Regions from separate parts of the Paenibacillus sp. FW101-FHT12H11 genome, predicted to be linked through region 3. Evidence: riboswitches for the same ligand, from Rfam matches in the RefSeq annotation. Region 3 holds a riboswitch; each other region holds the start of a gene.
What was found. A riboswitch is a leader RNA that binds a small molecule or an ion and turns the genes downstream of it on or off. The one in region 3 is predicted to bind cyclic di-AMP.
Positions count from the first base shown of each region.

Region 1: another riboswitch for cyclic di-AMP. It lies ahead of AC3WTJ_RS23900 (hypothetical protein); the one in region 3 lies ahead of AC3WTJ_RS14040 (APC family permease).
Region 2: another riboswitch for cyclic di-AMP. It lies ahead of AC3WTJ_RS36100 (resuscitation-promoting factor); the one in region 3 lies ahead of AC3WTJ_RS14040 (APC family permease).
Region 4: another riboswitch for cyclic di-AMP. It lies ahead of AC3WTJ_RS27935 (stalk domain-containing protein); the one in region 3 lies ahead of AC3WTJ_RS14040 (APC family permease).

Region 1 is NZ_JBYTCO010000007.1:304,801-312,501, reverse strand. Features, by position in the region: gene AC3WTJ_RS23920 (LacI family DNA-binding transcriptional regulator) at 1-220, opposite strand, end outside; gene AC3WTJ_RS23915 (glycoside hydrolase family 26 protein) at 462-2,006, shown strand; gene gudD (glucarate dehydratase) at 2,084-3,451, opposite strand; gene AC3WTJ_RS23905 (alpha/beta fold hydrolase) at 3,626-4,489, shown strand; gene AC3WTJ_RS23900 (hypothetical protein) at 4,541-4,924, opposite strand; cyclic di-AMP (ydaO/yuaA leader) riboswitch at 5,008-5,146, opposite strand; gene AC3WTJ_RS23895 (alpha/beta hydrolase) at 5,205-6,035, opposite strand; gene AC3WTJ_RS23890 (MarR family winged helix-turn-helix transcriptional regulator) at 6,090-6,572, opposite strand; gene AC3WTJ_RS23885 (oligogalacturonate lyase family protein) at 6,597-7,701, opposite strand, start outside.
Region 2 is NZ_JBYTCO010000018.1:57,974-65,674, forward strand. Features, by position in the region: gene yabG (sporulation peptidase YabG) at 1-75, opposite strand, end outside; gene rsmA (16S rRNA (adenine(1518)-N(6)/adenine(1519)-N(6))-dimethyltransferase RsmA) at 131-1,039, opposite strand; gene rnmV (ribonuclease M5) at 1,108-1,650, opposite strand; gene AC3WTJ_RS36100 (resuscitation-promoting factor) at 1,767-2,906, opposite strand; cyclic di-AMP (ydaO/yuaA leader) riboswitch at 3,196-3,389, opposite strand; gene AC3WTJ_RS36105 (ABC transporter ATP-binding protein) at 3,672-4,415, shown strand; gene AC3WTJ_RS36110 (ABC transporter permease) at 4,412-5,644, shown strand; gene AC3WTJ_RS36115 (TatD family hydrolase) at 5,630-6,397, opposite strand; gene AC3WTJ_RS36120 (HD domain-containing protein) at 6,425-7,701, opposite strand, start outside.
Region 3 is NZ_JBYTCO010000004.1:89,807-97,507, forward strand. Features, by position in the region: gene AC3WTJ_RS14035 (NAD(P)/FAD-dependent oxidoreductase) at 1-1,192, shown strand, start outside; cyclic di-AMP (ydaO/yuaA leader) riboswitch at 1,378-1,538, shown strand; gene AC3WTJ_RS14040 (APC family permease) at 1,636-3,471, shown strand; gene AC3WTJ_RS14045 (YqkE family protein) at 3,528-3,788, shown strand; gene AC3WTJ_RS14050 (polysaccharide deacetylase family protein) at 3,785-4,735, shown strand; gene AC3WTJ_RS14055 (hypothetical protein) at 4,744-4,959, opposite strand; gene AC3WTJ_RS14060 (hypothetical protein) at 5,143-6,555, shown strand; gene AC3WTJ_RS14065 (NUDIX domain-containing protein) at 6,810-7,382, shown strand; gene AC3WTJ_RS14070 (DUF1284 domain-containing protein) at 7,439-7,701, shown strand, end outside.
Region 4 is NZ_JBYTCO010000009.1:384,262-391,962, reverse strand. Features, by position in the region: gene AC3WTJ_RS27945 (sporulation protein YjcZ) at 1-16, opposite strand, end outside; gene AC3WTJ_RS27940 (GNAT family N-acetyltransferase) at 194-1,384, shown strand; gene AC3WTJ_RS27935 (stalk domain-containing protein) at 1,855-2,652, opposite strand; cyclic di-AMP (ydaO/yuaA leader) riboswitch at 2,666-2,818, opposite strand; gene AC3WTJ_RS27930 (LiaF transmembrane domain-containing protein) at 2,987-3,286, shown strand; gene AC3WTJ_RS27925 (PspA/IM30 family protein) at 3,311-3,937, shown strand; gene liaF (cell wall-active antibiotics response protein LiaF) at 4,113-4,775, shown strand; gene AC3WTJ_RS27915 (sensor histidine kinase) at 4,800-5,861, shown strand; gene AC3WTJ_RS27910 (response regulator) at 5,922-6,569, shown strand; gene lepB (signal peptidase I) at 6,596-7,144, shown strand; gene AC3WTJ_RS27900 (hypothetical protein) at 7,212-7,701, opposite strand, start outside.

The DNA.
Region 1 (7,701 bases), on a different contig from region 3:
TCGGATGATGCCGGCGATAAATCAGAACGCCAATGTTATGTGTTCTTTGTGAAACCATTGCCCTTGCTACGGCGTTGGGCTTATATTGCAGTTCTTCAATCAGCTGCAGCACTTTATTGCGTACTTCCAAGCTGGTATAGCCCTTGCCAGATATCACGCGAGACACCGTGGATTTGGATACACCGGCGCGCAGGGCAATTTCCTTAATCGTATGCTCCATGATGCGACCTCATTTCTGTATGTGAGACCGTTCCCACACACTTAATTTAACTTAGAAATATTATTGCTGTGTTAGCAGCAAGATAAGTAATTGTAAAGGCAAAAAAGCTGCCCCCAGGTTATCGCAACCTTTGGAACAGCCCAGACCTCTCCATTGACCGTCTCCCAGCTTTGGGCATACAATTAACTTACTGAATCTACGGAGGCAATTATCTTCCTTACGAGAGGAACTTACTTATCCCATGTTTAAAAAGGTTGTCTGGACAATAGGTACCATCTTGTTGGCAAGTTGCATCGCGGTCACTTTTTTTGTCATGGATACGGAATTAAATGACCTCGAACAAAGCCGATCAGAACCTGCTGTTGCACTAACGCATCCCACCGTTGTTTCCTCAACTCCCAAGCCCGAACAGCCGGATATTTTAACCTATTGGACGAACCAAGAGAAGAAATCCGCACAATCCGGTTATTCAGAAGCCGCAGCTGCCTATCAAAATCGGATCGCTGCCTACTCAGCTGGTCTTCCTTCGATAGCGCCACTAACCTATGATTGGTCCAGCATCCAAAGTCCTTCAGCGGAAATGGAGCTTTATCTCCGCGTTCCTATGACAACGGAATCTACCCATCTTGCAAAACACGAGCCAGCATCTGGGGCTTATATAGGTATGTTAGGGGCAGATCGCAGAGTTGGGTACGATGTTACGAAAATTGAAGATGTGTACGGTCGAAAACACGCTCTTTATTTGGCTTATGTCGGTTGGCGAAAAGTACAGACCGATACGAATACCTATTTCCCGGCGCGAACTGCGGAAAGAGTGAAAGAACTCGGCGGCGCACTCCAGATCGGTTGGGAGCCGCGCTTTGGCTTGGACGACGTGCTGGATGACGAATACGTTCGCCGTTTTGCCCGGGAAGCCAAGGCTTCCGGCATTCCTATTTTCTTGCGTTATGCTTCGGAGATGAATGGCGCATGGGTGCCATGGCATGGAACTCCCCAGCAGTATATTGAGAAATTCCGCCTTGTTCACGACATCATGGCCGAAGAAGCGCCTAATGTTGCGATGGTTTGGTCCCCTAATTTCTCGCCAACGAACACGATTGACGACTACTATCCAGGTGACTCTTATGTAGATTGGGTTGGTTTTTCTTTGTATAGCACACCCTATTCAGGAGACAAAGAGCAGCTAAATGGGACCGTAATCGATACTTTCGCTCCTCTCTATGAGCGTTATCGCCATAAGCCCATTATGATTTCAGAGGGCGCTATTGCTCACACCTATTTACCTACGAATCAAACGTACTGGAGTTGGTCGGAAGGCCAACTGGGGTACATGTACGGTTTACTGCCGCGACTGTTTCCGCAGGTGAAAGCGATCACCTATTTTAACTTCAGTCGAGCTCAAGCAATTCGGACGAATGGAGCTTATGTGTATGATATCGGGGAAAACCCATTCATGGACGGCTTTTATCAACGGTTAATCCAATCCGATTGGTTTATAAGCAAAGTAGAGACAGGTGTTGATCCCATCTCTTATCGCTATACGCCTGTTACCGGTCAATCTCTTCCTACTGGCAAACAAACCGTTCTTGTTTATCCTAAGCTGGAGAACGAGCGGGGTGAACCTCCATTTGCTATCGCCATTTACCAAGGTAATCAGCTTCTTGGCGTCAGTTATGAGGCTCCCTGGGAAATAAACATTCAAGTGAATGCGGAATCGGCGTCAGAACCTTGGTACGCTATCGCTTACAATGACAAGATGGAGCCCACGGCTGTCAGCAAAAAGTAAATGAAACTTGACCTGAATATATGTAAAAATAGCCGCTGTTTCCCCCTAATCAGGAAACAGCGGCTATCTATGATCAACTATCTCAAAAGACAAGGACGTTTGTTATCAAATTTCCAATTAGGGATATAAAACTGCATAGCCAGCGCATCATCGCGAGCTCCCAAGCCCTCTTGATTGTACAGCTGATGCGCCTTCTCAATGGCGTCCATATCAAGTTCTACTCCCAGACCCGGCTTGTTCGGAACCTCCACCATGCCTCCAACAATCAGAAACGGCTCCTTGGTCAACTGCTGTCCATCCTGCCAAATCCAGTGCGTATCAATGGCCGTTATTTTTCCCGGCGCTGCTGCTGCCACATGGGTAAACATCGCAAGCGAGATATCAAAATGGTTGTTCGAATGAGATCCCCAAGTGAGCCCCCATTCCTGACACATCTGAGCTACTCGAACAGAGCCCTGCATCGTCCAGAAATGTGGGTCGGCTAACGGAATATCGACAGATTGCAGCTGAATCGTATGGCCCATCTGGCGCCAATCGGTAGCAATCATGTTCGTTGCCGTTGGGAGGCCTGTCTCACGCCGGAACTCGGCCATGATTTCACGGCCTGAATAACCGTTTTCTGCTCCGCATGGGTCTTCCGCATAAGCCAATACGTGATGCTGATCACGGCACAGGTGAATCGCCTCAGCTAAAGACCATGCCCCATTAGGGTCAAGGGTAATTCTGGCTTGAGGGAAACGTTCCGCCAGCGCAGTGACCGCTTCAATCTCCTCCTCACCGCGCAGGACGCCACCTTTTAACTTAAAATCATTAAAGCCATATCGTTGATACGCTGCTTCGGCAAGTTTCACGACGGCTTCGGGTGTAAGCGCTTCCTCATTACGCAGTCGAAACCAATCATTCGCTGCATTCTCAGCGCCCAGATACGGAAGGTTTGTCCGATTCCGATCCCCGACATAGAACAAGTAGCCTAACATCTCTACTTTATCGCGCTGTTGACCTTCTCCTAGCAGTGCTGCAACCGGAACATCCAGGAATTTACCTAAGAGATCGAGTAGTGCTGCTTCCAATGCCGTAACGGCATGTATCGTGATGCGTAGATCAAAAGTCTGCAAACCGCGTCCTCCCTGATCCCGATCAGCGAATTGCTTGCGAACTTTCGTAAGAATGTTATTGTATTGGCCGATCGATTGACCGATAACCAGTGGGCACGCGTCTTCAAGCGTTTTACGAATATTCTCGCCGCCCGGTACTTCACCTACGCCCGTATGACCTGCACTGTCTTTGAGAATTACGATGTTACGTGTAAAGAATGGAGCATGCGCTCCACTAAGATTGAAGAGCATGCTATCATGCCCTGCAACTGGAATTACTTTTAGTTCGGTAATGATTGGCGTGCTGGAAGCTTGATTTCTCGATGGCTCATTTAGCAGTTCTTGTTTCATGGCTGATCTCTCCCTTTCATGTGGATGAATACCAGTTTAATGAAGATAACAACTAATTAGCTTACCTTAAATTAAATTGTACCACGTCCTCTAGCTCCTAAGTACTTAAATAACTCATATTCACATATTTTTGTTAGGGAATAGTATGCGCTCGCCGGAGAGGAAGTTGACATTATGGTACATTATAAAAAAATGAAGATTGACGGTTGGGAGTTATTTTTTCGCCAAGCCGGGAGTCCATACAACCCAACCATCATCCTTCTTCATGGTTTTCCAAGCTCATCCCATATGTTCAGGGATTTAATTCCTCAACTCACAGACCACTTTCATCTCATTGCTCCTGACTATCTTGGATACGGAAATAGCAGTATGCCTTCCACAGAAGAATTTGCTTACACCTTCGAGAATCTATCCATTCTGATTGAAAAGTTAATTGATAATCTCGGCATTTCCCAATATATATTGTACACCCATGACTATGGAGGTCCTATCGGGTTCAGACTGGCCGTTCGGAATCCGCACCGTATTCTAGGATTCGTTATTCAAAATGCCGTAGTCAGTGAAAACGGCTTAGGGGAACCGTTCGATCTCTTCAAAGCTCTCTGGGCGAATCGAAATCCTGCAACCGAAGCGGCCTTTGCTCAGCTTGCAACCTTTCATTTTACAAAAATGCAGTATGTTACGGGCGTGTGTCATCCCTACCGGATTAGTCCCGATGGTTATTTAATGGACCAGTTATTTTTGGATCGACCCGGGAATAGCCAAATCCAGTTGGAATTGGGCTACGATTATCGGACCAACGTCGAACAATACCCTGTTTGGCAGCAGTACTTGCGAACTTATCAACCTCCTACGCTCATAACCTGGGGCAAAAATGATTTTATTTTTACGGTGCAAGGGGCTCTTGCTTTCGGAGAACTATTAACGTGTGTGGAAACTCACTTTTTATGCGGGGGCCATTTTGTTCTGGAAGAGCAAAGCCAGCAAGTTGCGGAGCTTATCACGCGCTTTTTTGGCCGTATCTATTCACTTAAATAAACGAAAAAGGAGCTGCCGCCAGGCAAGCTCCTTCACTATTGTTGAAGATCGTTAAATGGTATGGCTGATGTACGCTCTTAGGCAAGGATACGGGCCACTGAAAATATGCGCCATGGTTACGATAAAGCTGAGGTGATCCTGTAAAATTTGGAGCGTGGTTCCGACGCGATGGGCTAGCGATTGTTCAACCGCTAATTCCTTTTCCGAGCTAAGTTGGTAAAGCAGCTCATTGTTTTGAGCGACCGTTTTGCTAATTTCCATTAGCGTCTGTGTTTCGACGTCTGATGGTTGGTAAGCCAAATTCGGAAATTGAATGTCGTACGCTTCCAACCGCTGTTTTAAATGAAGAATCTCCTGTTGACGCTGTACAGAATCGTTGGCTCTCTTCCAAGGGAGAAAATTCTTCCATTCTTTGGTTACTTTCATAAGCAGCATGTCTAGTTCCTCCTATTTTCTCTAGAAGAGAAAAAGGAAGCGAGGGAATAGAACCTTAAATCACATAGTTCCATTAAATGTTTCTATCCATTCTTTCTACGCTGACGAAGTTAGCTGACGGATTCGGGTTGAAAGTTAACCCTAACACTTTACATGTGTACTCACCCCAGGAAACTTGGTTCCCCCGCTTCTTTAATCTAAAGAATTAAGCGTATTTTATCAATTTACTCCAATGTATGAGGAGAAGCAATAGTAATATTTTCTTATCTATTCTATGTCCTTAGTCATGCATCCCTTGTAACCAAATCATGATCCGATCTACTACTTCCATATATCTTTGCCCAACTAGCAATCCGGTGTGAGTCGTTTCCCTAAATCCTGTATATTCAGCATGGAGAAGGTCCGCTGTCGCCTTTCCCCTCCGGTCATCCTCTTCACTATTAATGGCTTTAATAACCAAGGCTGGATGAATCATCAAACTGCTGTCTATCGATATTCCACCGCTTACTCCCAATGAAAAATAAAAATCGTTAAATGCTTTTAATGACTCCACCGTTATATACTTTCTCTGAAAATCAATGTCATCTGCTGATTCATCTATACTGGAATTCTCATCTCGGGATGGTGCAGGCATTAAAACGCCTGTTGTCATAGCAGCTATTTCTTTGTAGGGTACAGCTTCATAAACTTCCTTGCTTATGCTTGTATCGATCACCACTAAACCTGCAAGTTCGATGGTTTCAGCCAGCTTTTGGCTCAAAATTCCTCCCATGCTAAATCCTATGAGAATTGGTGGAGCCTTACACTCGGCCAAAACCTCTTTGATATCCTCCAAATAATCTTCGAATGTGACATTTGTCAAATCGAGCACTCTACTTTTGTAGTGCCCTCTCAAATTCATAACATAACAATTCCATCCCCTGTTTATAAAGTGTGGGATGTATTTGCTCCACATCCAACTGCCCGTGTAGGCACCGTGTACAAATAAAAGCGGAGGTCTTTTTGAAGCTCCCTTCTGTAGCTCAACTCCCTCGAAAATTTCTACAAATAGATCATTTTCTCCGATATATTTCACACGATGATCCGGCAAATCTTTTGTGTAATCTTTCATGATAAGCTCCTCCTCGTTATATAGTTTGACGTCAAACTATTACTCTAAAAAAAATTAAAAGTTTCTATAAATTTTCGTTAGAATTCTCAGTAATTCTTCCTTTTCTTTATCCGAAATGTCCATATAAAAAACATCTAACATTTTCTCTGAGATGGTTTCGAATACGGGCTTCAGTTCCTCCCCTTTTGGTGTTAAGGCAACATAGACGACCCTTGAATCTACGGTGTCCCTTTCTTTTGTTACGTATCCAAGTCGGACCAATTTGTCGACAAGTGCAGTCACCGTAGACTTATCTTTATCAATTTTCTTGGCAATTTCCGCCATAGTCAATCTAGGCATCTTAAATAAAGCAAAGATAATATCCCCATGTGAAATGGCAATATCGTCGACTCCATATTTCGCCATTTCGGATATGATAAACCGATTGGTCTTTTCTCTAATTCTGGATATAAGTGATACAGCATCTGTTGGTTTCATATCTGCATTATAGTTTGACGCCAAACTAATGTCAATGATATATTCGAGGCAGTCGATCAAACTAGCCGGCTGCCTCGAACATGGTCACAACTCCACTTTATATATACAAGGAATACCTTCCATATCAGAAGTAAAGATGATAAATGTGCCATCTGGAGAAAAAGCCGGATGCGGATGAGCATCCTGTGTGTTGCCGTATGACTTCCAGCTGGTTCCATGGGAGCATAGCCGCTCTTCTTGTCTCCGTTCTACATCCACTAAATAGATGAAGTGCTGCTCGGGCAGCTGCCCATCCCCGACGATCATCGTATGATTGGCATTCGAAATAAAGTGGCAATACTTGGAGCAATTCATCCACACTTCTTCCACTAATGTCTCTGAGTCCATGAAACGGATACTTTCGTGATAGAGATCATCTTTATGTCGGTACACATAAGCGAATCTAGAGCCATCAGCAAGCCAATATTCATGCGTGATGAGCTCATCATGCGTCTGTTTCTTCGCACAGCGCAGCCGCGTCCCGTCCTTTTGGACTAGCCAGAGTCTGGCATCAATCAGATGCCCAGGACCTTCATGACAAAATAAAATGGTCGATGGGTCATTGGGACGAATTTGCGGATGCCCGAGCCAACAGTCCAGCTCCTCATGTACGATATGGCTGGTTCGCTGTTCGATATCCAGGTAGATGATTCGGCAGTGCGGTTTCGCTGCCCATTGCGGCTCGAAATTGGACCAATCCCCTTTGCCTGGTACGACATCCTTTTCATTGATTTCGACTAGTACGAGATACTTGTCATCTGAGCTGAGACCGGGATTGGCATTGGATTTCCAACCTGCAGGTGTCGTATAGAGAACGTCTTCCATCAGCGTCGTCATATCCAATCGCATAATTCGCTGATCCCTGCAATATATCAAGTAGTTGTCGTCACTCGTCAGACTGCAGCTGAAATCGTGAATATCGGGTCCTTCCGTTAATTGCAGGGCCGTTCCATCGTTGAGATCCATCCGATAAAGCTGACGGGATCCCCCTCGCTCGCTTGCGTAAATGAGATAGCGATTGTCGTTTGTGATCATTTTATAATAAAAATAAGGATGATGATTCACCTGCTCCGGGACTGTCAAACGAGTCATAGATCGGCCCGTATAGGCATCGGCAAACGGAAGGAACTCGTTACGAGTCGTAGAACCT
Region 2 (7,701 bases), on a different contig from region 3:
TTGATCGATACGTTCAATCTTAAACATGACGTCGCCGCCATAGGATTTACGGGTTACAAAATCACCTTGCCTCATCGCACAAATCCCCTCCATGGGTTATCCTATGGCGGGGCTGGGCATTTGGTGCGGGTTATTTACAGCCGTGCGCGCGAAGTGCAGTCGATAAGCGCGCGAATTCGTCCATGCTGAGTGTTTCGCCGCGGCGCGAAGGCTCGATGTTGATGTTATGGAGCAGAGTTTCCAGCTCCGATTTGTTTTCTTTCGTAAAGAACCTCGCAGCGAGGTTGTTGTACAAGGTTTTGCGCCGTTGGACGAAAGACGCCTGGACGACAGCGAAGAAGAAGTCCACGTCCGCCACCTCGACCGGCGGAGTTTTGCGCACACGCAGCCGGATGACGGCAGAGTCAACGTTCGGCTGCGGCACAAAGACGGTGCGCGGCACGATCGTGACAAGCTCCGGCTCGCAGTGGAACTGTACGGCAATGCTGAGGCTGCCGTAATCTTTGGTGCCCGGACGAGCCGCCATGCGGTCGGCCACCTCTTTTTGAATCATCACGACGATGTTCTCCAAAGGAAGCTTCTCTTCGAGAAGCTTCATAATGATCGGCGTCGTGATGTAGTAGGGCAGATTGGCGACGACACTGACGCCATCCAGCCCGTCGAAATGCTGCCGGAACAATTCCGGCAGGTCCGTCTTCAAAATATCGCCATGCACGACACTCGCATGGGGATAAGGCTCGAGCGTCTCGCCTAGGATAGGCAGGAGACGCTGATCGATCTCCACGGCCAGGACGCGCCCTGCGAGCTTGGCCAGCTGCTGGGTAAGCGCCCCGATGCCAGGGCCGACTTCCAGCGCGCCTTTGTTAGGCCCAAGCTCGGCAGCCGAAACGATCTTGCCCAAGATGTTCTGGTCGATCAGGAAGTTCTGGCCCAGACTCTTTTTGAGCACAAGATTGTGCTTTTTTATAATTTGTTTCGTCTTACTGGGTGTTGCGACATCTTCCACTGTTACAATCACTTCACTGCCGGGTATAGTCATAATGTAGCCCTCATTTATCTATAGGTTCTGAATTCTGAAATCCACTGTCATCCCTTACTTCACTTTCACTATATCTTTGGTTCCAGATGTTCCAAGGCTGCCTCAAATTCCTCACGCGAGATCTGGAACATCGCACATCGCTTATAAAATTGTTTGCCATTGCAGTAGCCGATGCCAAGGGCATTGCCAACGACGAGCCTTCGGGATGCCGCTTCCGGATGAACGATCAAGCCTGCGGCTATGAGATCCTCCATGGTAAGCTGCGAGACAGCCCCGTCGTACTCTGTCCGCAGGTTCTGGAGCGCCTCACGGACAATCTCCGGCGCTGCGTTCTCGACGCCGATGTCGCCCTTATACTCGGCCTGCGCCTGCGTGATGAAGGCATGCTTGCAGCCCGGCACCTTGGCTGCCACAATCTTCCGTATCCGCTCACCTGCGTGATCCGGATCCGTAAATATAATGACGCCTCTGCGCTGCTGCGCGAGGGCTATTCGCTTCAATACGGCTTGCCCGATGGCTGAGCCGCCTGTCTCTATTGTATCCGCCTCGACGGCTCGGCGAATAGCGGCCGTATCGTCTTTCCCTTCAACGACGATGACTTCTTTAATCATAATCGGTTCCCTTCCCAGTACGCAGAAAAAGAAGAGGGATTCCCTCTTCTTTCGCCCAGGCGGCTTGCCTGGCAACGTATATTGACATTGTTCCCGCTGAAACAGACGTTTACACGTTAATTCTCAGACGGCTTTTTCGGTCCTACGACATAGACCGTATATCCTTGTTTCGTTCCGAATTTATTAGCGTAGCCATGATCTTCAAAGTAAACATCGATCATTTGGCCTTTCACACCGCTACCAATGTCTTCAGCACGACGGAAGCCAACACCCTCAATGTAAACCCACCATCCCAGTGGGATAACTTTCGGATCTACCGCAATCGTTCTGCCCTCAGTAACTGTCGTTCCTGTATAGGTCTTCCCATACCCAGGAGAACCTTCGGCTTTGCCTGTCGAATCGGCTCCCGCTGAATAAGCCGTGAGCTTCACGTTCTTGAGGATTTGTTTATACCCGAATGTTACACCATTCTTAGAGACCTCATCCACGCTAGGGGATGACGCCGATAGAACAACAACAGGATTTTTTGTGCCAACGGACACAACTTTTTTAACGCTTTGTTCCTGTACTTCTTGACCTACAACAGCTTCTGCAACTAATACGCCATCTTCGTAAGTCTTCTCTTTCTTTTTCAGAAGTACGCCCTCTTTACCTTCTTGAACGACCTGCTCTTTACCCTTAAGCAACGATGCATCATTTTTCTTTTCCGTGTCGAATGCAATCGGCTCTGTTACTTCTTCCGTCTCTTTTTTCACACGGACGATTTTGATTTCATCGCCTGATCCCAAAGAGGCTGTCGGTTCGGGAGTCAGCTTATCGTGCTCCCCAAGTGCAATATGTAAACGTTGCAATGCACTTTCAACCGTTCTTGCAGTTGTGTAAACAGTGGTGGTCTTTCCATCAGCAGTCAATTGAATTGGAGAAGCGTGTTCGATGACGAATTTGTCCCCGCCCTTGATTGTAGCCGCAGGGTCTGCAGATATTTCATCGTGTTCACCAATCGTTATGGCTTGTTCATCCAGTAGGCGTTGCAGGACCCATTGCTTCGTGTGCACAACGGTTTCTTGTCCATTCACAACCACGGATACGCTCTTGGTAGCCGTACCGTACAACAACACCAAAAACATGAAAGTCATTGCGATTGAGATTATAGCCAGGCTTAAAATCAAACGCAAGTTTTCATGCTTCCATCGCAATGCGAAGGACATGCTGGATGATCGTTTTACATGGGTCTCGCTAAAAGAGATACTGCCCACTTCTTCGGTCCTCCTTCAAAGCCTCGCCGCCAGGTTACAGCATGATTAAATTTGACGCGACTAAGGTTTTTAATTTAACTTAACGTGTCGTCCATCGGCAGTGTTTGGAAACAGCTGCGTTCTGGTCGTCCCACCCCGCTTTGCTATTCATCATCCTATGAATTCCGGGTTACGATTAGTCGTCCGAAACAGTTAAAGGTCCTTATGGGGACAAAAAGCCAGCAAGAAGAGGACTCTTCTCGCTGGCTTAGTTTGCATAGTAAAAATACACAAATAGCACGCACGACAATCGTTACCTCTCTTACGCTTACGAGGTTAGCTGACGGATTCGGACGTGAGAGTCGCCCTACTCAGACGTAAACTTCCGTTCAACGTCCAAGATTCACCCCTGTTACTCACTCTGTTCACTTCGTCAGCGTTGGCGCTTTATAAGTTAACAGTGGTTCCCCCGTTCCCATAATTGGAACTCAGCGAATGGAAAAATGGCAAATTGGTTATTAAGTTATTATGAAAAGTATATTACGCTGTTAATCTCTGCCTGTAAAGGGATTAACACCTACTAAAAAGGGCTAAATCAATTAAAAATAGCTTATTTTCAAAATAAAACCACCTTTTATCTACTTTTAACTCATTATAACGTACGAATACTAAGTTTCTTCGTGTTTTCACTCTTAAACTAGGCTTCGAAACTAAATTTGTTTATAATTATCAGGTATGAAACACGTATATAAATTCCAATAATTAGCTATTTAGGGAGGCACTGAGATGGGTCCCATATTACAAGTTGACGCTTTATTCGGGGGATATTTACCAAATAAACCCGTTCTTCACGACCTCACATTTTCCATCCGCCAAGGTGAAATGATGGGATTAATTGGTTTGAACGGCGCAGGAAAAAGTACAACCATCAAGAACATCCTTGGACTGCTTCAACCACAAAGGGGTTCTATAAAAATTAACGGTTTGACGCTGGCCGAAGATCCGCTGCCTTACCGTGCCACTTACGCTTATGTGCCTGAAAGTCCAGAGCTTTATGAAGAACTTACGATTCGTGAGCATCTGGAGTTAACCGCCATGGCTTACGGCTTAACGAAGGATGACTATCTCTCCCGCTCGCAAGCGCTGCTCGAGCAGTTCCACATGCAGGACAAGCTCAACTCGTTCGCAAGCCATTTATCCAAAGGGATGAAGCAAAAGGTCATGATCATGAATGCATTCCTGATCGAACCTTCTCTCTACATCATTGATGAGCCTTTTCTCGGGCTCGATCCGCTAGCCATCCGCTCATTACTCGAGTTGATGGTCAAAATGAAGAGACGCGGCGCGTCATTTCTCATATCCTCGCATATTTTGTCTACGATTGAAAAATATTGCGATAACTATGTCGTCCTGCACAAAGGACATATGGTCGCCCAAGGCGATTTAGTCGAATTACGTCAGCAGACAGGACTCCAGCAAGCGTCATTGGACGACATCTTTTATAAGCTTGTAAAAGGAGAATTGGTATGAAGGCGATGGACATGGATACCCGTGCCCTATGGCAGAAGAGATTTGAACATTATATGAAGGAATCCATGGGTTACCTGCAGTATGCAGCGCGCAGCAATTTTTTTGGCTTCCTGCTATTTCTTGTCATCCTTTCTTCCTATTATTATGCAAAAATACTACAGCGCCTTCCGACAGATTATCCTTATCTGTGGATCGTCCTTTTGCTGCTGGTACCTTTGTTAGCCTCAAGCCCCATTCGCACGCTAGCCAGAAGCGCAGACCGTATGTTTCTACTGCGCGTTGAACATCAGATGGGTCCTTACTTCCGCGGCGGATTCATGTACAGCTTAGTGCTTCAAGCCTTCTGGACATTTCTGGCATGGGTCGTCCTATGGCCCTTGTATCATCACTGCCTTGGCCGCGATGAACAGCATTTCTTATGGATGCTTGCCTTGCTTCTATTAATGAAGGTAGGCAATTTATTGGCCAGCTGGCAAGAAAGCCGATTCACTCATGAGCGCGCAAGAAGGGTTTCCGTTAGCTTCCGCTGGCTGGCAACAGCCGTGCTGATTTCGCTGCAATTTCTGACAAGCGTCCTCTGGGCAAGCGGAGCTGCTCTTGTCCTTACACTGGTTTGGTTAACCGCTACGCATTACGTATCCAAATACTACATCGGATGGGATTATCTCATTACGAAGGAACGGCAGCAGCAAGCACGATTATATGCCTTTTTCAACTGGTTCGTGGATGTTCCGCAATTGGGTACGCGAATAGCCCGCCGAAGCTGGATCAGCGGGGTCACAAGATTTATTCCTTTTAAACAAGATGCTGCCTATCTCTACATATATATGAAAACATTTCTACGTACGGAGCTATTCGCGATTGTCCTGCGTATATCCTTACTAGGCACATTAGCCATCGCCGTTTCAAGCAGCAGCACAGCGAGACTGCTCATCTTCTTTATCGCTTTGATTATTTCCATGGTTCAACTAACGCCACTTGAGCGTTCACACCGCTATACCTTTTGGCTCGACATGTACCCGCTTAACCGTCAGTTGAAGGCCGGCTCCCTAGCCTTCATCATTTGGTCAGCCTTACTCCTAGAATTATGTATGCTTTCGATTCCGTTTATGATTCGATCTTCACTTATCTATATTGTCGTGCCGCTCATCGGCTTCCTCTTTATCTCACTCAGCTGCGGAGTTTTTCTACGACGAAAATTTGCAAAAAGCGCTTTACTTGAGACCTAACAAGGCTATGGCGTTGTTTGTCGTTATTTCTGCAAGTTCTTCCAGACTTATCCCCTTGATTTCAGCGGCGGTTTCGGCAACCAACCGAACATAAGCCGATTCATTGCGCTTGCCGCGGAAAGGATGCGGGGTCAAATAAGGAGCATCCGTCTCGATGAGTAAGCGGTCCAAAGGAACCTGCGCCAGCACTTCCTTGGGCTGCTTTGCATTTTTGAAAGTGACAGGGCCTCCGAAGGAAATATGGAAATTCATAGCCAAACACTGCTTGGCCGTCTCCCAGCTCCCCGAAAAGCAATGCATGATCCCCCCGACTTCTGCTGCTTTTTCTTCTTTTAAAATAGTCAAAATATCCTGATGCGCATCTCGGTTATGAATCACAATCGGCATTTGAAGCTTTCGCGCCAACCTGATTTGCTCCCGAAAAACTCGTTGCTGTACATCTTTAGGCGACTTATCCCAATAGTAATCAAGCCCGATTTCTCCGATTGCCACCACTTTTTCGTGCTGACACAGCGATTCGATCCATTCCAAATCTCCTGGCATCATGTCAATTGCATCTACAGGGTGCCAACCTACTGTTGTATAGATAAAATCATATTTTTCAGCAAGAGCTATTGAACTAGGAATTGTTTCCCGGTTAAAGCCAACATTCACCATTCTGGTAACACCGGCTTCACGAGCACGTTGTATAACCTCGTCCTGATCTTCCTGAAATTGTTCCGCATTCAAATGCGTATGTGAGTCTGTCAGCATAGTCTTCTCCTTACTTCCTCTTATGTATTATTCCTGCTCGCCTAGCATCTCCCAAAGCTCCGGATATTCAGAAGCATTCAGACGTTCAAGCAACTCCTCGGGGTAATAGACATGATGTTTACCCATTTGAAAGCCGCTAATCGACTGCACGATTTCCGAGCGGTGAGTGATTTCGGTCAGCGTCTCTTTATGATCCAAAAGCAGAATCGGCAAATTATCCTCTGTCTCTCCCGGCCTGTACACATCATAGGATTGATTCGACGGGAAATCAATTTCCATGTAATAAATTGGATCGAGCCCAACTTCGGCCATGACTTTCTCCATAAGCTGAATCATACGCTGATTCGACTCATCAAAAGTACTGTACTTATACAATTTGCGGTCTAAGAATCGCTTACACATATCGGCAAGGATGGGATCCTTCTCGCTCATCCAAAACGTTAGCATCGCCTGCATCACAGATTCGTCCAGAAGCAAATAATCTTCAAGTGAGATCTTATTCTGAATCAGGTGCAGGATGGGATCCGTCATAAAACCGAACGTATAGTTATCTTCATATAAATGTTTGGCGCGCGCAAAGATTTTGTGCAGCAGAATTTCCGCGCTCCGCGTTACCGGATGGAAATAGACCTGCCAATACATCTGATAGCGTGACATGAGATAATCTTCTACAGCATGCATACCGCTTTCTTTAACGACAATATGCCCCCGATAGGGCCGGATAACTCGGAGAATACGTTCCAAATCGAACGTCCCGTAATTAACACCCGTAAAATAGGCGTCTCTTAACAGGTAGTCCATCCGATCGGCGTCCAATTGAGACGACACGAGGCTTACAACAATTTCTTCATTGTAGGATTTGCAAATGACTCCCGCCACTTTTTTGGGAAAATCAGGTGAAACCCGGCTCAGAACTTTATTGACCTCCGTATCGCCCAGCACGATTTTACAAGACCAATCCTCATGTCGGGTTCCAAAAGCCTTCTCAATAGAGTGGGAGAAAGGTCCATGCCCCAAATCGTGCAATAGTGCCGCACACAGACAGATCAGACGCTCTTCCTTCGGCCAATCTTCATATTGATTGCGCTCAAATTGAGAAATAATTTTGCGCGTGATCTCGTACACACCGAGCGAATGCGAGAAACGGCTATGCTCGGCGCCATGAAAAGTTAAATAAGAAGTTCCTAATTGCCGGATGCGGCGCAGCCTCTGGAACTCTCGCGTATTAATCAAATCCCAGATCGTGTTATCCTGCACGTAAATGTATTTATGAACGGGATCTTTAAAAACCTTCTCTTCCTTCA
Region 3 (7,701 bases):
CGGCGGGCTTGTAACGGCAATAAGGCTGCAGAAGCTGATCAAAGCAGATGAAGTGGCGGTCACGCTGGTGAACAAACACGACTATCACTACATGACGACACATCTGCACATGCCGGCAGCTGGCACGGATCATCATGAGAATGCCCGTGTAGACATTAAGGATCTGATCGATGAGCGGAAAATTCATTTCATCAAAGCGACGGTTCAGCAGATTGTACCTGAGGAAAAAAAGGTGGTTCTGGCGGACGAAGTCCTCACCTACGACTATTTGGTCGTGGGGCTTGGGAGTGAGACGGAAACCTTTGGAATTCCGGGATTGCGCGAGTATGCGATGACAATCAACAGCATTAATAGTGTTCGCTTCATTCGTCAGCATACGCAGTATATGTTCGCAAAATATAAATTGGATTCCAAGCATAAGGAATATTTGACGATCGTTGTTGGTGGCGCAGGTTTCACAGGCACGGAGTTTGTTGGAGAGTTGGCCGACCGGATTCCTGATCTTTGCCAAATGTTTGACGTCGATCCTTCCCTGGTTCAGATCATCAATATCGAAGCATCGCCTACTGCTTTGCCGCCCGGACTGCCGAATGATCTCGTGGAATACGGCATGGACGTGATGCGCCGCAAAGGGGTTCAATATAAACTATCTACCGCCATCAAGGCATGCGAACCCGGCGGTGTGCTGCTGGGAGACGGCCAATTCATTCCTGCCGGCACGGTCATTTGGTCGGGAGGTGTCCGCGGGAATTCCTTGCTGCAAGATGCGGGCTTCCACGTCCAACGCGGCAGGGTCAAGGTGGATGACTACTTGCGTTCCTTGCAGTTTCCTGATGTTTTTATTACGGGAGATTGCTCGATTGTCATGAGCCCGGAAGGCACGCCATACCCCGCCAATGCCCAAATCGCCGTCCAACAGGGATGTAACACAGCCAAAAATTTATTTTATTCACTGCGTGGAAAGCCATTAAGACCTTTTGCCTACGATTACAAAGGCACGGTCGCCTCGCTTGGTCGCGGAGAAGCGATTGGCATCCTCAAGGTCAAAAAAGTGAAAGGCAGGCTGGCCGCAATCCTCAAAAAAATAATCGATGCCCGCTATTTATTTCTCATTGGCGGTATCCCACTCATCTTCAAAAAGATGATTTTCAAGCAAAAACAAGCCACTAGAAAGCGTCATGTGAGAAATTAATTTTGCTAAAACACCCTAAAATCCAATGAATCAGACAATAAGCTAGTAAAACAGAGATACTGAAAGGATTATACCATTGTAAGCGGATTATCAAATGAATGTGGGGAGGGAATAATCTTTTTTAAGATTATTCTCTCCTTTACTATGAGCCAATAAGAGAGTAGTATCAACTCGTACGTTAACAGTTGAATATTTCGCTTAATTTTCTTATCAGAAAAGCGGGGGAACCATAGGTTTCAACGGGGTGAGTAAGGTGTGTTTTGTCGCATGCGGCAGTTACCTTTAGGGCAGATTTCTCGCAGCCCGAACCCGTCAGCTAACCTCGTAAGCGGTCGTGAGAAAGGAGAACATGTGGCTAAGCACAAGGTCTATCCTTGTGTTTTTTTGCGCCCAAAAAAGGGAAATCAAGCTGAAAACTAGGTTATTTGGAGGAATTTCACAGCATGACAAGTGACTCATTGAAAAAGATTGTATTCGGCAAACCGCTGAAATCAGCGGAGCTGGAATCTGAGAAAATGCAGGTATGGAAGGCTCTGCCTATCCTGTCATCAGATGCCTTGTCTTCGGTAGCCTATGGCACGGAGCAAATTTTGCTAGAGCTTGCAACTGTAGGGGTTGCTGCTTTTGCTTTCTCATTGCCGATTGCAATCTCGATTATTGCTTTAATCATGCTTCTTGTATTAAGTTATCGCCAAGTGATTGAGGCCTATCCAATGGGCGGCGGAGCTTACATGGTGGCCAAGGAAAATTTGGGCATGATGTCGGGAAGGCTCACCGGAGTTTCACTGCTGATTGATTACACGTTAACCGTTGCGGTTTCGATTTCAGCAGGCGTGCAGGCGATAACGTCGGCCTTCCCGGTTACAGTGCCTTATATTGTCCCCATAGCCCTAGTGCTTGTCTGGTTGATGGTGTGGCTGAATTTGCGGGGGACTTCTGAATCCGGAACGGTGTTCGCGATTCCAACGTACTTTTTTATCCTGTGTATCTTACTGCTGATCGGCAAAGGGATCTTCGATATGCTGACAGGATCCATGAATATGCATGAATTCCAAGTTGTTCCCAGCTCGATGACGAGCTCATTGACATTGTTTGTAATTCTAAAAGCTTTTTCATCAGGATGCTCGGCCGTGACAGGGATCGAGGCGATTTCCGATGCGGTGCCGCATTTCCGTACGCCATCTGTCAAGAATGCCAAGAAAACCTTGGCTTCGCTCGGTACGCTGCTGGCGATTGTCTTCGGGGGCGTCACCTTGCTGAGCTTGGGTTATGGCATTGCACCTGATCCGCACGGGCATACTTCGGTCTTGTCGATGGTTACGGAGCAGGCGTTTGGCCGTGGCGCCATGTATTATGCCACACAGATTGGCACCATGCTGATTCTGGTATTGGCTGCGAATACGAGCTTCAACGGATTTCCGATCTTGGCATCCATCATGGCTCAGGATAAAAACTTTCCGCGCATGTTCTCGTACCGGGGAGATCGGTTGTCGTTTCACTACGGGATCATAACGTTAGGTGTTTTGGCAAGTATCTTGCTCGTCATTTTCAAAGGGAAAACCGATGCACTTATTCCACTTTATGCGATTGGCGTCTTTTTATCTTTTACCCTGGCCCAAAGCGGTTTGGTCCGCAAATGGTTCAGAGAACGACCGGCCGGCTGGATCGGCAAGTTCGTTATTAATGGGTTAGGGGGAATCGTTTCCCTTGCCGTTCTTATTATTTTCTGTATCACCAAATTTAGTGAAGGCGCTTGGATTGTTATTATTGTGACGCCGCTATTGCTTTGGGGAATAACCAAAATCAGCAATCACTATGATGATGTAGCCAAACAACTGCGCATTGATATCACGCAAGAACGCGTATGCATTAAAGAACCTGTGATCATTGTTCCTGTTGCGGGTATTCACCGCGTAGTGGCGCAGTCTTTGAACTATGCCAAATCTTTATCTCCCAATGTCATTGCCTTCTACGTCTCGTTTTCGGATGAGGATGAAGAAGCGATGCAGGAGAAATGGGATAAGTGGGATCCGGGTGTTCGGCTTGTCGTGTTCAAATCCCGTTACCGGACCATTCTGAAGCCGTTGGCTGAGTTTATTGAAAGGGTCGATACCCATGTTTCGGAAAAGCAATCGATCATGGTGATCCTGCCCCAGTTCATGCCGAAAAAATGGTGGCACCGCCTGCTCCACAACCAGTCTGCCGCACGTATTCGCTCGAAGCTGCAAGCCGATAAAGATATCGTCGTTGCGACGGTGCCCTATCATTTGCATGAGTAGAGGTGTACAATAAAGGGGTAAACCGGATGTAGAAATGGAACAGAGGTGAACCTTTTATGGCAAAAAAGAAATGGTCAAACACTACCGCTGAACCTAGCGCGCAAGATAAACCTGCGACACTCAAAGATTTGCTGCGCCCTGATATCTTAGCGGGGCTGAAGGCTCAGGCTGACGCGATGAAAGCTGAGGAACAGGCTCGTAAAGATGCTGCCAGAGCTGAAGCGGAGGCTGCGCGCAAGGCGGAGGAGAAGCGGCTGGAGAATGATTTCGGCCACCTGCTCGAGAAGAGCAAGCTGGATTGGAGAAAACACAAATGAGGAAGCGCTTAGTGTGCTTCCTTTTTCTTTCGAGTGCGTTGATAACGCTTACAGGTTGTGGGGTGGAAAGAGGGCCGATGAAGCTTGCGGACGAAGCGGCAGTGTCGGAAAGACCGGATTCTGTTGTATCTGCAACGCCGATAGTGCAAGGCACCATTACTCCGGTGCCCTCTTCGCAAGTGATACCGACAGACCCAGTATCACCGGCAGACGCGCCACTTTTACCTGTGAAATCGCCTTCGCTTGCCCAGACCTTAGTGGAACGCTATCATAAGGCAGTTCCGGAAAAATGGGGCGAGAACATCCCCGGCGTGCGGACACATCTTGTGACGCAGGATAAGGTGATCGCCCTGACCTTTGACGCTTGCGGCGGCAAAGAAGGCAGCGGTTACGATGAGAAGTTGATCGATTATTTGATCAAGGAGCAAATTCCGGCGACCTTGTTTGTTAATGCGAGATGGCTTGCCGCCAATCCGGACATTTTTGCCAAGCTGGCGGCGAACCCGCTGTTTGAAATCGAAAACCACGGGACCGAGCATCGGCCGCTCTCTGTGAATGGCAGAGCCGCATATGGCATCGCAGGAACCAAAGATGTGAGCAATGTGATTCGCGAAGTAACGGAGAACGCCGATGAGATCGAGAAACGGACGGGGAGGCGGCCGCTATTTTTCCGCTCAGGCACGGCCTTCTACGACGATATCGCCGTCGACATTGCCCACGGCCTGGGTTTTCAGTTGGCGGGCTATAACGTACTTGGCGACGCTGGAGCTACATTTAACACGGAGCAGGTCTACCATGCGCTTATTAAGGCTCGAAGTGGCTCCATCGTTTTGGCGCATATGAACCACCCTGAGAAAGACACGGCTGAAGGCGTCATGAAGGCCATACCTGTTATGCAGAAGGCGGGCTTTCGATTTGTTTTACTTTCAGCTTATCCCGTAGAGTGAAATAAACGTTACCTTTTTTTCATCTCAAAAAACTCGCACTCATCCCGATCATAGTAAGCTAAATCAGCAACACGAGATTGCAAAACCACGGTCGTTTCGCTGAAACGAAGGACGATCGCATTCGAGTCGACAATATGATCGTCTTTGAAAACACGGACAAAAACACCTTTTTCCACAGCCTCCTGAAAATCGGAATCCGTCACTAATCGTTGGTTACCGGCCATACTCAGCATTCTCCTTGCATGTGTAAAATAGTTCTTCAATTGTACCACAACGCGCCAACAAACTCCCGTTCTCCACGAACGCCTACTCTTCGCCCAGCATAGAATGTAGCACCAAAGAGTCTATTTCTTAATGACGAAATGGACTCCCAAATGCTGCATAGGCAGAGAGGATGCGTGATCCCGATGGACATTCAATTACTGCCGATTCATTGGGTATATCTAGTATTTATTGGTTTTATTCTTACCTTTTTAATTAAACGCAGAGACACCACGATGATTTGTGTGGTTGGGATTTTTGCGTTGGGTTTACTAGCAACGGAAACCCTAAGCGGTTCCGTATCCGGGGTGTTCAACAGCTTTATTTATGCAACCAAAGAGTTGATGGGAACGATTATGATTATCTCGATCATCGTAGCGATGAGCCGTGTGCTTATTCGCACGGGCATCAATGAAACGATGGTTGCTCCATTAACTCATTTTCTAAGGACGCCGGCGCTTGCTTTCTGGGGCATCGGGATTATCATGATGGTAACTTCCTGGTTCTTCTGGCCGTCTCCCGGTGTTGCGCTCATAGGAGCGGTACTGCTGCCTGTGGCGGTACGTGTGGGTTTACCCGCATTAGGCGCAGCCATGGCGATGAACTTGTTTGGACACGGGATCGCGCTCTCAGGGGATTACATTATTCAAGGGGCGCCCAAATTAACTGCGGATGCCGCCGGATTGCCGGTAACCGCGGTGATGGAGGCCAGCGTGCCGCTTGTTATTGTCATGGGGCTTGTGACTACAGTAACTGCTTTCTGGCTGATGCGGCGGGATATCAAAAACGGGACATGGCGCGACGGTCTTGTGACGAGCGGTAACGGGGACAAGGATTCGCTGCTCTCCTCCGAGCAAGATGCCAAGTCCAATTTGTCTTCTAAAATGAGAAAAACACTCGCGGTAATCATTCCGATCCTGTTCGCGTTAGATGTAATTGCGATGTTCGTCCTCAATCTCCAAGGTGGGGACGCGACCGCGCTTGTCGGTGGAACCGCCGTGTTCATTCTCATCGGCGTCACGCTGTTGGCCCACCGCAGTCAAGGGCTGGAGCAAACGACTTCCTACCTCATCGAAGGCTTCGTCTTCGGGTTCAAAGTCTTCGGTCCCGTGATTCCAATCGCCGCGTTTTTTTATCTCGGCGATGCTGCTTTCACGGACCTGTTCGGTAAAATATTGCCGGAGGGCTCGCACGGCATCGTGAACGACCTCGGCGTCGCGCTCGCAGGCGTCGTTCCGCTCAACGGCGCGGTCGGCGCCGTGACGCTCACCGTTGTGGGCGCGATTACCGGCCTCGACGGCTCCGGCTTCTCCGGCATCTCCCTCGCGGGCTCGATTGCGCAGCTTTTCGCAACCGCCATCGGTTCCGGTGCAGCGGTGCTGACCGCGCTCGGGCAAGTAGCCGCCATCTGGGTCGGCGGCGGTACGTTGATTCCGTGGGCGCTTATTCCGGCAGCGGCCATCTGTGGGGTTAGTCCGTTTGAGCTGGCGAGACGGAACCTCCTGCCTGTGCTGATCGGCCTCGCCGTAACGACAGTTGTTGCTATGTTTTTGGTGTAGATTGCAGCAAGAGCCTCCAATTTGGGGAATGTCTTTAAGCTTAGCTTAAATGGCATTGTCCAGTTGGAGGCTCTTTTTCTACCTTTTGACACGGCTGAATTAGCCCAATTGGGAGATATCACAAGACTAGCGCAGATAGTATCTCCTAAAGCGGTTACAATGAACTCAGAACGAACGGGATCGGATTTGCCTATCCCTCCTCGGAAGCAGTAAGCTTACATACAGATGACTACATGAATTTGGAGATGAGACGAATGGAAGCAAAGTTTTGTATGACATGTGGAGCTCCGATGGAGACGCGCGATGTGGATGGTACGATAAGAAGAGCTTGCACGGCGTGCAGCTTTGTACACTGGGGCAACTACAGTATTGGTGTAGGCGCACTCGTTACCAAGGATGAGAAAATATTGCTTGTACGCAGAGCGCAAGAGCCCGGCAAGGGGAGATGGACGAATCCCGGCGGCTATATAGAGCAGCATGAGCTGATCCAAGACACCATTGAGCGGGAAGTGATGGAGGAGTGCGGCATTACAGCCAAGGTCAAACGTCTGGTCGCTGTGCGAGATTTGCCTAGAAACATTCATAATGTGTATATAGCTTTTGAATTGGATTATGTCAGCGGCGAGCCTGTGCCTGATGGGGTAGAGGTGGATGCGGCAGGCTTTTACAGCCTTCAGGAGATGGAATCGATGCCGGTAGCGGATTTCACGCGCTGGTTGATCGATGTTGCGCTGCATTCTACGACCGTTGGTCTTGTTGAAGATAAAGAGCCTATTGTAAAAATGGACGGGTACGGATTGTACCGCATCCCCAAGGTCCAAGTATGACGAAGCCGATCGGTCTCCGGGGGCATCACCTGCTTTGTTTGTTAGGGTACCGGGGAATGGGATATTCCAAGGAATTCTGTGAAAATATGACGCAAGTATACGAGACACTGCGGGCGCAGCCGGAGACGACCATTCGTGTCGTCCTTGGACCCGATGATCTATGCGCAGCCTATCCGACGGATGAGGTGCCCCATTGCGAGAATAGAACGGTCTATGATCGCGATGCAGAAATCGTAGCTAAGCTTGGCTTGCAAGTGGGGCTGGAGCTAAGTTGGTCTGAGATTTGCTCCAAAGTAGCCGGTTATGTGAAGCCGGGGGA
Region 4 (7,701 bases), on a different contig from region 3:
CAGCTGCATATGACATAGTATCCCCTCCGGTTCTTAAGTATTTAAGTGGGTTGAATCACTATACATCAACATCATATGACGTAGAGACATTCGTTGATTGGACGTATGCCCTGATTTCTAAATGGAGAACGCCTAATTAGGCATAGGTATTGTCAATGATTTTCCAGTATACTTGTATATGAGGTGATACATAATGAGTGAAATTCGAACATTGGAACAACAGGAATTGCCGGAGAGTCTTGCATTATCCCAGTTTGCTTTTCAATATGAGCTGAGCGCAGAAGAGCAGGAAGATCGCAGCAGTTGGACAGATCCGAAGCAAATTTGGGGCTATTTTGTTCAGGGGAAACTAGCTGCTAAGCTTCAAATTAACCAATTTCATACGTGGCTGAATGGTCAGCGTTTTGCCATGGGCGGAATTGCGGGAGTAGCAACTTGGCCGGAGTACAGGCGCAACGGAATGGTCGCGAAGCTGCTGCTTCAAGCGCTCAAGGTGATGAAAGAGCAAGGGCAAACCGTCTCCTTTCTATCTCCGTTTAAGTTCGAATTTTATCGGAAGTATGGCTGGGAGACGTATATTGACTACCTGAAATATGAAATTCCTGCGGATAAACTTCCAAAATTCCATGCTCCGGAAGGCAGTTCAATCGTTCGTGTGACGAGGGAATGGGAGCTTTTGAATCCTATTTATGAGCAGTATGCCCTGCAATTTAATGGAATGATGGAGCGGGACGCAAATTGGTGGAATAATCGATATTTTAAAAACAAAAAAGGTACGGTAGCCCTCTATGTTAATGCCAAGGGTGAACGGACGGGGTACGTCTTTTATCAAGTAAAAGAGTATACAGCAACCATTCATGAGATGGTGTTTTTGGATGAAGAAACGAGACGCGGGTTATGGAAGTTCATAGCCGATCATGATTCCATGATCTCGAAGGTGGAGGTTAAAGCGCCAGCGGATGATCAGCTTCCTTTCTTGGTGCATGATCCTAAGTTCAAGCAGGAGAAAATAACATATTTTTCGGCGCGTATTATCGATGTGGAAGCTTTCCTGAAGCAGTATCGGTTTGAACCGCGCCAAGAGGTTGAGCCGATCTATTTGCGGATTTTTGATCCGCATGCGGACTGGAACGATGGCGTTTTCCAATTGCAATTCACAGGCAGCGGGGAGAAAGCGGAGGTCACCAAGTTAGCTGAGGGCGAGCAACCGGCAGATGAGCGTATACTGAGTTGTAGTATTCAAACGTTGGCTGCCTTATTTATGAGTTATCAAAAGGCGGGCTTTATGGCTAAAATTGAGCGGCTTCAAGGCTCGCAGGAGCTGGTTACTCGGTTGGAAGCGGCAATTCCGCAGCGCACGACGTATTTGGCGGATTTCTTTTAGGATTCGGTCCCGGTGTTCCGGGGCCGTTTTTTGTTAGTGCGCTATCTCTCGGAAATTTCAGCCGAGAACGAGGAAATAGAGGACTCCAGTTCCCTTCAATGGATCAAAAGCTAGTTTTCCGTTGGGAGTCTCCAGGCTACCCAACGCTCTCGCACTGCACTTGCACGCTCCGACGAGCTGAAAAGGAACTGTGGGACCTTATTCCAAGGAAAACCACCTTTTCGGCTGGTTTAGGGGATCTACAAGACTCTATTTTGCCGGCTTCTATAAAAAGTACAGGTTTGAGTACAAATAAGAGCCTGTAGTTCCGTTCCGAAAGAGAAATGCTCGTTTTTCCGCGAATAGCGGACGCCAGTTCCTTTGAGGTGATTCCACCGAATAGATCCATAGATTCCTAAGGTGCCCGGAGTTTCATCACAGTTCATGCGGGGCTTTCAGTACGTTCGTCAAAATTAAAAAACCCGTGATCATCACGGGTTTAGTTTGTACACTTTTACAGTTTGGAAGCCGAATTTGCGTAAGGATTGCTGGGAGCCTGGAATGTAAATATCAACGCGTTTGCCTTTGATGGAACCACCGGTATCCGTTGCATAAGCATACATGCCGCCTTTTGGCAGGCCGTTGAAATCATAACCTTCTATATAGAGCTTAGATCCAAGTGGAATAACCGATGGATCTACAGCGACGGTTCCGATTCCTAATGGATTCCCCATATAGTCCAATGCTCCAAAGCCTCCATTTTCAGAAGGATCAGCGGAGTAGGCTGTTGACTCAAATAGCTCATAATCAGGTGCGTGATGATTGCCGTCTTTACTTAAAATCGCTAAGTTGCTGCTTGCATCCCACTGAACGGGAATGTCGGAAGCATTGCTTAAGAACCGAAGCGGCACGTAGACACGTCCGTTTTGGAACTCAGCGTGTGTGTCCATCTCGACAGGAGTGCTATCGATTTCGGCCTCTTTTTGACCTGACACCAAGGAAATAGAATGCTTGTCATTGTTCAGTGTGACTTTAATTGCGTCGCCTTCCTTTTGCCATTGTACATCATAACCCAGTTTCTCAGTTACGAAACGGATCGGTACTTGTGTAGCGTGGTTGTCATCCAAATAAGGCTGGGCATCCGGAAATTGAACCAGGTCATCGTTGACTTGCACTTTCACGTCCATACTCGCGGCTGCTGCATAAGCATGTCCCGAAAATGGGGAAAGAAAGCCTCCTGCCAAAACTGTGAAGGACACAGCAAGGCATGCTAACCCTTTTGTAAGCATATTCAATTGGTAATCCTCCTTCAAAATGAGCCTCCGAGGTTAGTTGACGGGTTCGGGAAGAAGGTTCTCCCTAGTCTGCTCTGCTTACAGAGCAAATATTCACCCCATGTAAATCGTCCCCCGTACCGGCACTTTGTCTGTGCACCGGACTCGGCTTCAAATATTCTATCATTGATAGAATAATGGAAACAACGCCCAAAATATGGTTAAAGGTCTTAGACCATACTGGACTTAGGTCTAGGTACAAAAACAGTCGGGAGTCCGTTTTGACGTGAATCCATTTCGGCTACGATAGTAGCATGAAGATTACGCGAAGGGCGGTGCAATAGTGAGCATGAATCGATCAAAAAGTTGGGCGCTGATTCTGATAGCAGTAGGCTTTCTCATTTGTATGCATCAAGTGGGCATGCATTTTCATGTCATGGGACTGCTGGTTCCTGTGGCGATGGTGGGGCTAGGTTATGTGGGGATAACTCATGGCAAGAAGATGGGATGGCTGATTTTTGGCATTGGCGCTTTGATATTAATTACAAAATTATCTGGTTTCCTAGCGATTGTGTTTGCAGTGTGGTTAATGTATTACGGCTATCGCATGCTAAAAAAACAAAACGATTCGGCGGAGTTCAGACTGTAATCAACAAGAACATAGGGGGTGTGGATGATGAGCGTATTTGATCGAATTGGTAAAATGGCCGATATGGCTTGGCAGGAGGCAGCAAGCAAGCTGGACCTGCATGAACGGGGAGGCGGCCATTCCAGCCATTCCAGCCACGCTGGACACGCTGGAGCATCGCGCGGCATCGCCGAGCTGGAGGAGCGCTACGAGGAGGCGCTGCAGCGTACGATTGAGCTGCGCAAGCAAAGCGTCGACGCGCAGGAGATGGCGCAGCTGCGCGCCGAGCAGGCTGAACTGGCCATGCGCGCAGGCGACGAAGAGCTGGCGCGTATGGCGCTGCAAGAGAAGCTGCGCTTGGAAGCAGCCTGCGCGCAGTACCGCGCGCAGTACGCGAGCAGCCAGGACGTCTGCCTGGCGCTCGCAGACGAGCTGGCGGGGCTGCGTGCCGGCCGCGCAGCAGGAACGGGACAGCCGCGAAGCGGGCTGTCCAAGGAAGAAGCTCGCGAAGCATTGCGCGAGCTGGAAGCGACCGGCCGCGAGCTCGGCCGGGAAGCGCTGCAGGGCTTGCGCGTGGCGGGGCGCGTGTCGAAAGAGACGCTGAAGGAGGCTGGCAGCAACCTCCAGCAGGAGCTGCGCAAGCTTCAGCAGGATTGGCGCGACAAGAAATAAGCCTCGCGTGATTGTACTGCGCCGCGCACAGTATGCGGCGCAGCCGGATTCCGGCCTCCATTCCTCATGCTAGAGCCTTGCTGGGCAAGGATTTGCATCTTGGAGGCTGTCCATTCTTATGGTATGCTAGGAATCTATATGAACGAATTAATCGGCAGCCAGAGGAGGTGCAGCGATGGGCGAAGAAACCAAAAACAACCGCAACCGGAATACAGCTCTTGTGCTGATTGGCGCCGGTCTTTTTTTGCTTCTGGATCATACGATAGGCTTTTTCCCCATTCTTGCGATTATCCTCGTCTTGCTGGGCATTCATCGGGTCCGTTCCCGCAAAGAGCGCAAAGGGTTTGTGCTCATCGGCGTGGGGGCTGTGATTCTCTTTGGTGATCATATTACGATTGTTTTCGCTATCGTTTTGATTTCATTAGGATTCTTTTTCATACGGTCCAAGCAAGTGCATAAAGATGACACCTATATTCAGAAGCAGAAGCTGATGGACAGCGTTCGCTTGGGGCGTGAGCCTTGGATCATGCGCAATAGTTCAACGTGGTACATTATCGGGGAGACGTATATCGATCTCTCGCTTGCCATACTAGAGCAAAAGGAAACAACGCTTATTCTGCAAGGTGTGATAGGCGATGTAGATATAAAGGTACCAGATGATATTGGCGTCTCAGTAGGAGCATCCGTTACATTTGGCCAAATTCAAGTTGCAAGTGAGCGGGAATCAGGTGTAATGAACAAATTACAGTGGCAATCGTCCAATTATGAGAGCTGCGACCACCGCGTGAAACTTGTGCTTTCGTATATTGTAGGAGATATTAAAATTAAAGTGATGTAACGTCTAGAGGAGGTTCAGCGCATATTGGACGGCTATAAACGCAGATTAACGAATATGATATGGCGCAGTATGGCTGAATCGATTATTTTTAGTTTTTTTGTATTTGGCGCTATCATCTATTTTATGAACTCAAACAATCTAATCACGCCATTTACGAGTTGGCAAGAAGGTGTGAAATTCGTTTTCATGGCCATCGTGATTATCGGAGGCATTGGCGCAGGGTATGGTTACTGGAACAGCTCACGGATTACACGCCGGCTTGAGCCGCTGATGGAGACGATGATTTTGCTTGAAAAAGGGACCTTCGCCCGCGAAGGCTTCCAGAATGGCGAAGATGAGATCGGGCGTCTCGGCGAGCAGCTCGGTCGCATTATGAAACGTTGGGAAGAGCAGGTTACTTCCCTGCAGCGGCTATCTAACAATAATGCCGAACTTGCGGAGAAAGCGAAATTGTCGGCTGTTATTGAAGAACGGCAGCGATTAGCACGGGAGCTGCACGATGCGGTAAGCCAGCAATTGTTCGCAATTTCGATGACCGCAACGGCTGTTGGCCGAACTTTGGACAAGGATTTCGAGAAAGCCAAACGGCAGATTCATCTGATTGAGGAGATGGCTTCCGTTGCACAATCGGAGATGAGGGCGCTGCTGCTTCATTTGCGGCCTATCCATTTGGAAGGAAAACGATTGTCCGAAGGGCTTGTTGAGCTTCTCAAAGAGCTGGCGGCCAAGGTGCCGATGGCGATTACGTGGGATATGGACGAAGAGATTCGTTTAAATAAAGGCATTGAGGATCACCTGTTCCGGATCGTACAGGAAGCTCTCTCGAATGCATTGCGTCATTCCAAAGCGAATAAGCTCGAAGTTAAGCTGCTGCACCGCGCTGATGGCGTTCGCCTGGCGATCCGCGATGATGGTGTCGGTTTTGAACTGGATGCGAAGAAACTTACCTCCTACGGCATCGTATCCATGAAGGAGCGGGTTAACGAAATTGGCGGCTCTGTTGACATTATTACGGCTCCTGATCGGGGTACACGTATCGAAATTCGAGTGCCGATTCTAGCTACAGATGCAGTGGAAAGTGTATAGCGATTGGACTGATGGCAGTGGAAAACAGGAAAACAGTTCTGATGACGAGAGGAGAAGCAAATGGACGATACATTGATTAAAGTCTTGCTTGTCGATGATCATGAAATGGTGAGGATCGGACTTGCCGCTGTTCTGGGAACAGAAGATGGCATTGAAGTGGTCGGAGAAGCCAGCAACGGGCAAGATGGCATTCGATTGGCTCAGGAATATCGACCGGATGTCGTGCTGATGGATTTGGTCATGGAAGGCATGGACGGGATCGAAACAACCCGGAAGCTGCTGCAGCTGTATCCGGAGTGTAAAGTCATTGTGTTGACTAGCTTCTTGGATGATGAGAAAATGTATCCAGTGATTGAAGCTGGAGCCTTCAGTTATTTGCTCAAGACGTCTCGTGCTTCCGAGATTGCTCAAGCGATTCGAGCCGCGGCCAAAGGGCAATCCATTCTAGAATCTCAGGTTGCCTCTAAGATTATGAACCGTTTCAGACAGCCTAAGGCGGCAGCGGAACCGCATGAAGAGCTGACGGATCGGGAAATGGAAGTCCTGCGGCTGATCGCCAAAGGGAAGTCGAACCAGGAACTGGCGGATGATTTGTTTATCGGTGTGAAAACAGTGAAATTTCACGTCACGAACGTACTCGCCAAGCTTGGTGTGGAGGATCGAACACAAGCTGCCATCTATGCTTTTAAGCATGGCTTGGCTGAGTAGCAACATGGGACAAGGGAGCGATAAGGATGAATTTTCTCAAGCAATTGTGGAGCTGGTTTGGTTCCATTGCCATTTCTTTTGTTTTAGTCGTATTTCTTGGCGTTTTTGTGTTCCAATCGACCAAAGTAATGGGTCATTCTATGGACCCTACGCTGCATGACAGTCAACGCGTGTATGTATCAAAGCTTTCTCATACGTTCAACTACGAACCTAATTATGAAGACATCGTCATTATTGATTCTAGAGTTGATTTGAAGCGGACGTTCAAGAACGACCTGCTGGACAGCCCTCTGCTTAGCTTATTTACAAAAGGCGATGACAAACACGTGTGGATCAAACGTGTGATTGGGAAGCCTGGCGACCATTTAGAGATGAAAGACGATAAATTGTACCGGAACGGGCAATTGCTCGAAGAGCCGTATTTGAATGAGGCGATGAGAGCAAACGGGAACAAGGAGTGGACGGTTCCGGAAGATCACGTATTCGTAATGGGAGATAACCGGAATAACAGTATGGACAGCCGGGTCATTGGATACGTTCCACTCGATCATGTCTTAGGCAAGAAGCTCTTCTAATAAAAAGCGACCCTCTGGGTGAGCATGCGGATGCATGAGCTCATTCCAGAGGGTCGCTTTTTTTAAATCACATCTGTGTATCTAGCAGCAGTCCTCTCATCGGAACCGGCAAGTAGGCTTGGAGTTTGGATCGGTATTGCCCGTAAGGTTTTAGGTCAGAACGGGACATTTGAAACAACGCTTCAGTAGGAACTTGCTGCAGCTGTCCAAGATTGTTCGCCAAGGTAGAGGCGAAGCTGGTCAGGCTGTCGAGACTTTTTCGAAAGGAGCCTGACAGGTTGTTGACTTGACCTTGAAGCTCCTGCTCCTGAAACTCAAGGTTGCCATCATCAAGCTTGTTGATCCCGATTTCTTTGAGCGAATACGGCTTAGCGGCTTGTTCTAGCCCGGCAAGTAGGGAACGATTCATGTACGCAGGTGACTCTCGTAAAGACGTCTGAAGTTCATTATATGTATCTACAAATTCACGGATAGGCTCTAGGATGGTTTCACGATTGTTGTCGCCCGGTCTTGCTTGGACCAAGGATTGTGCGGTGAGCTTGGCATTCTGGGCAGTT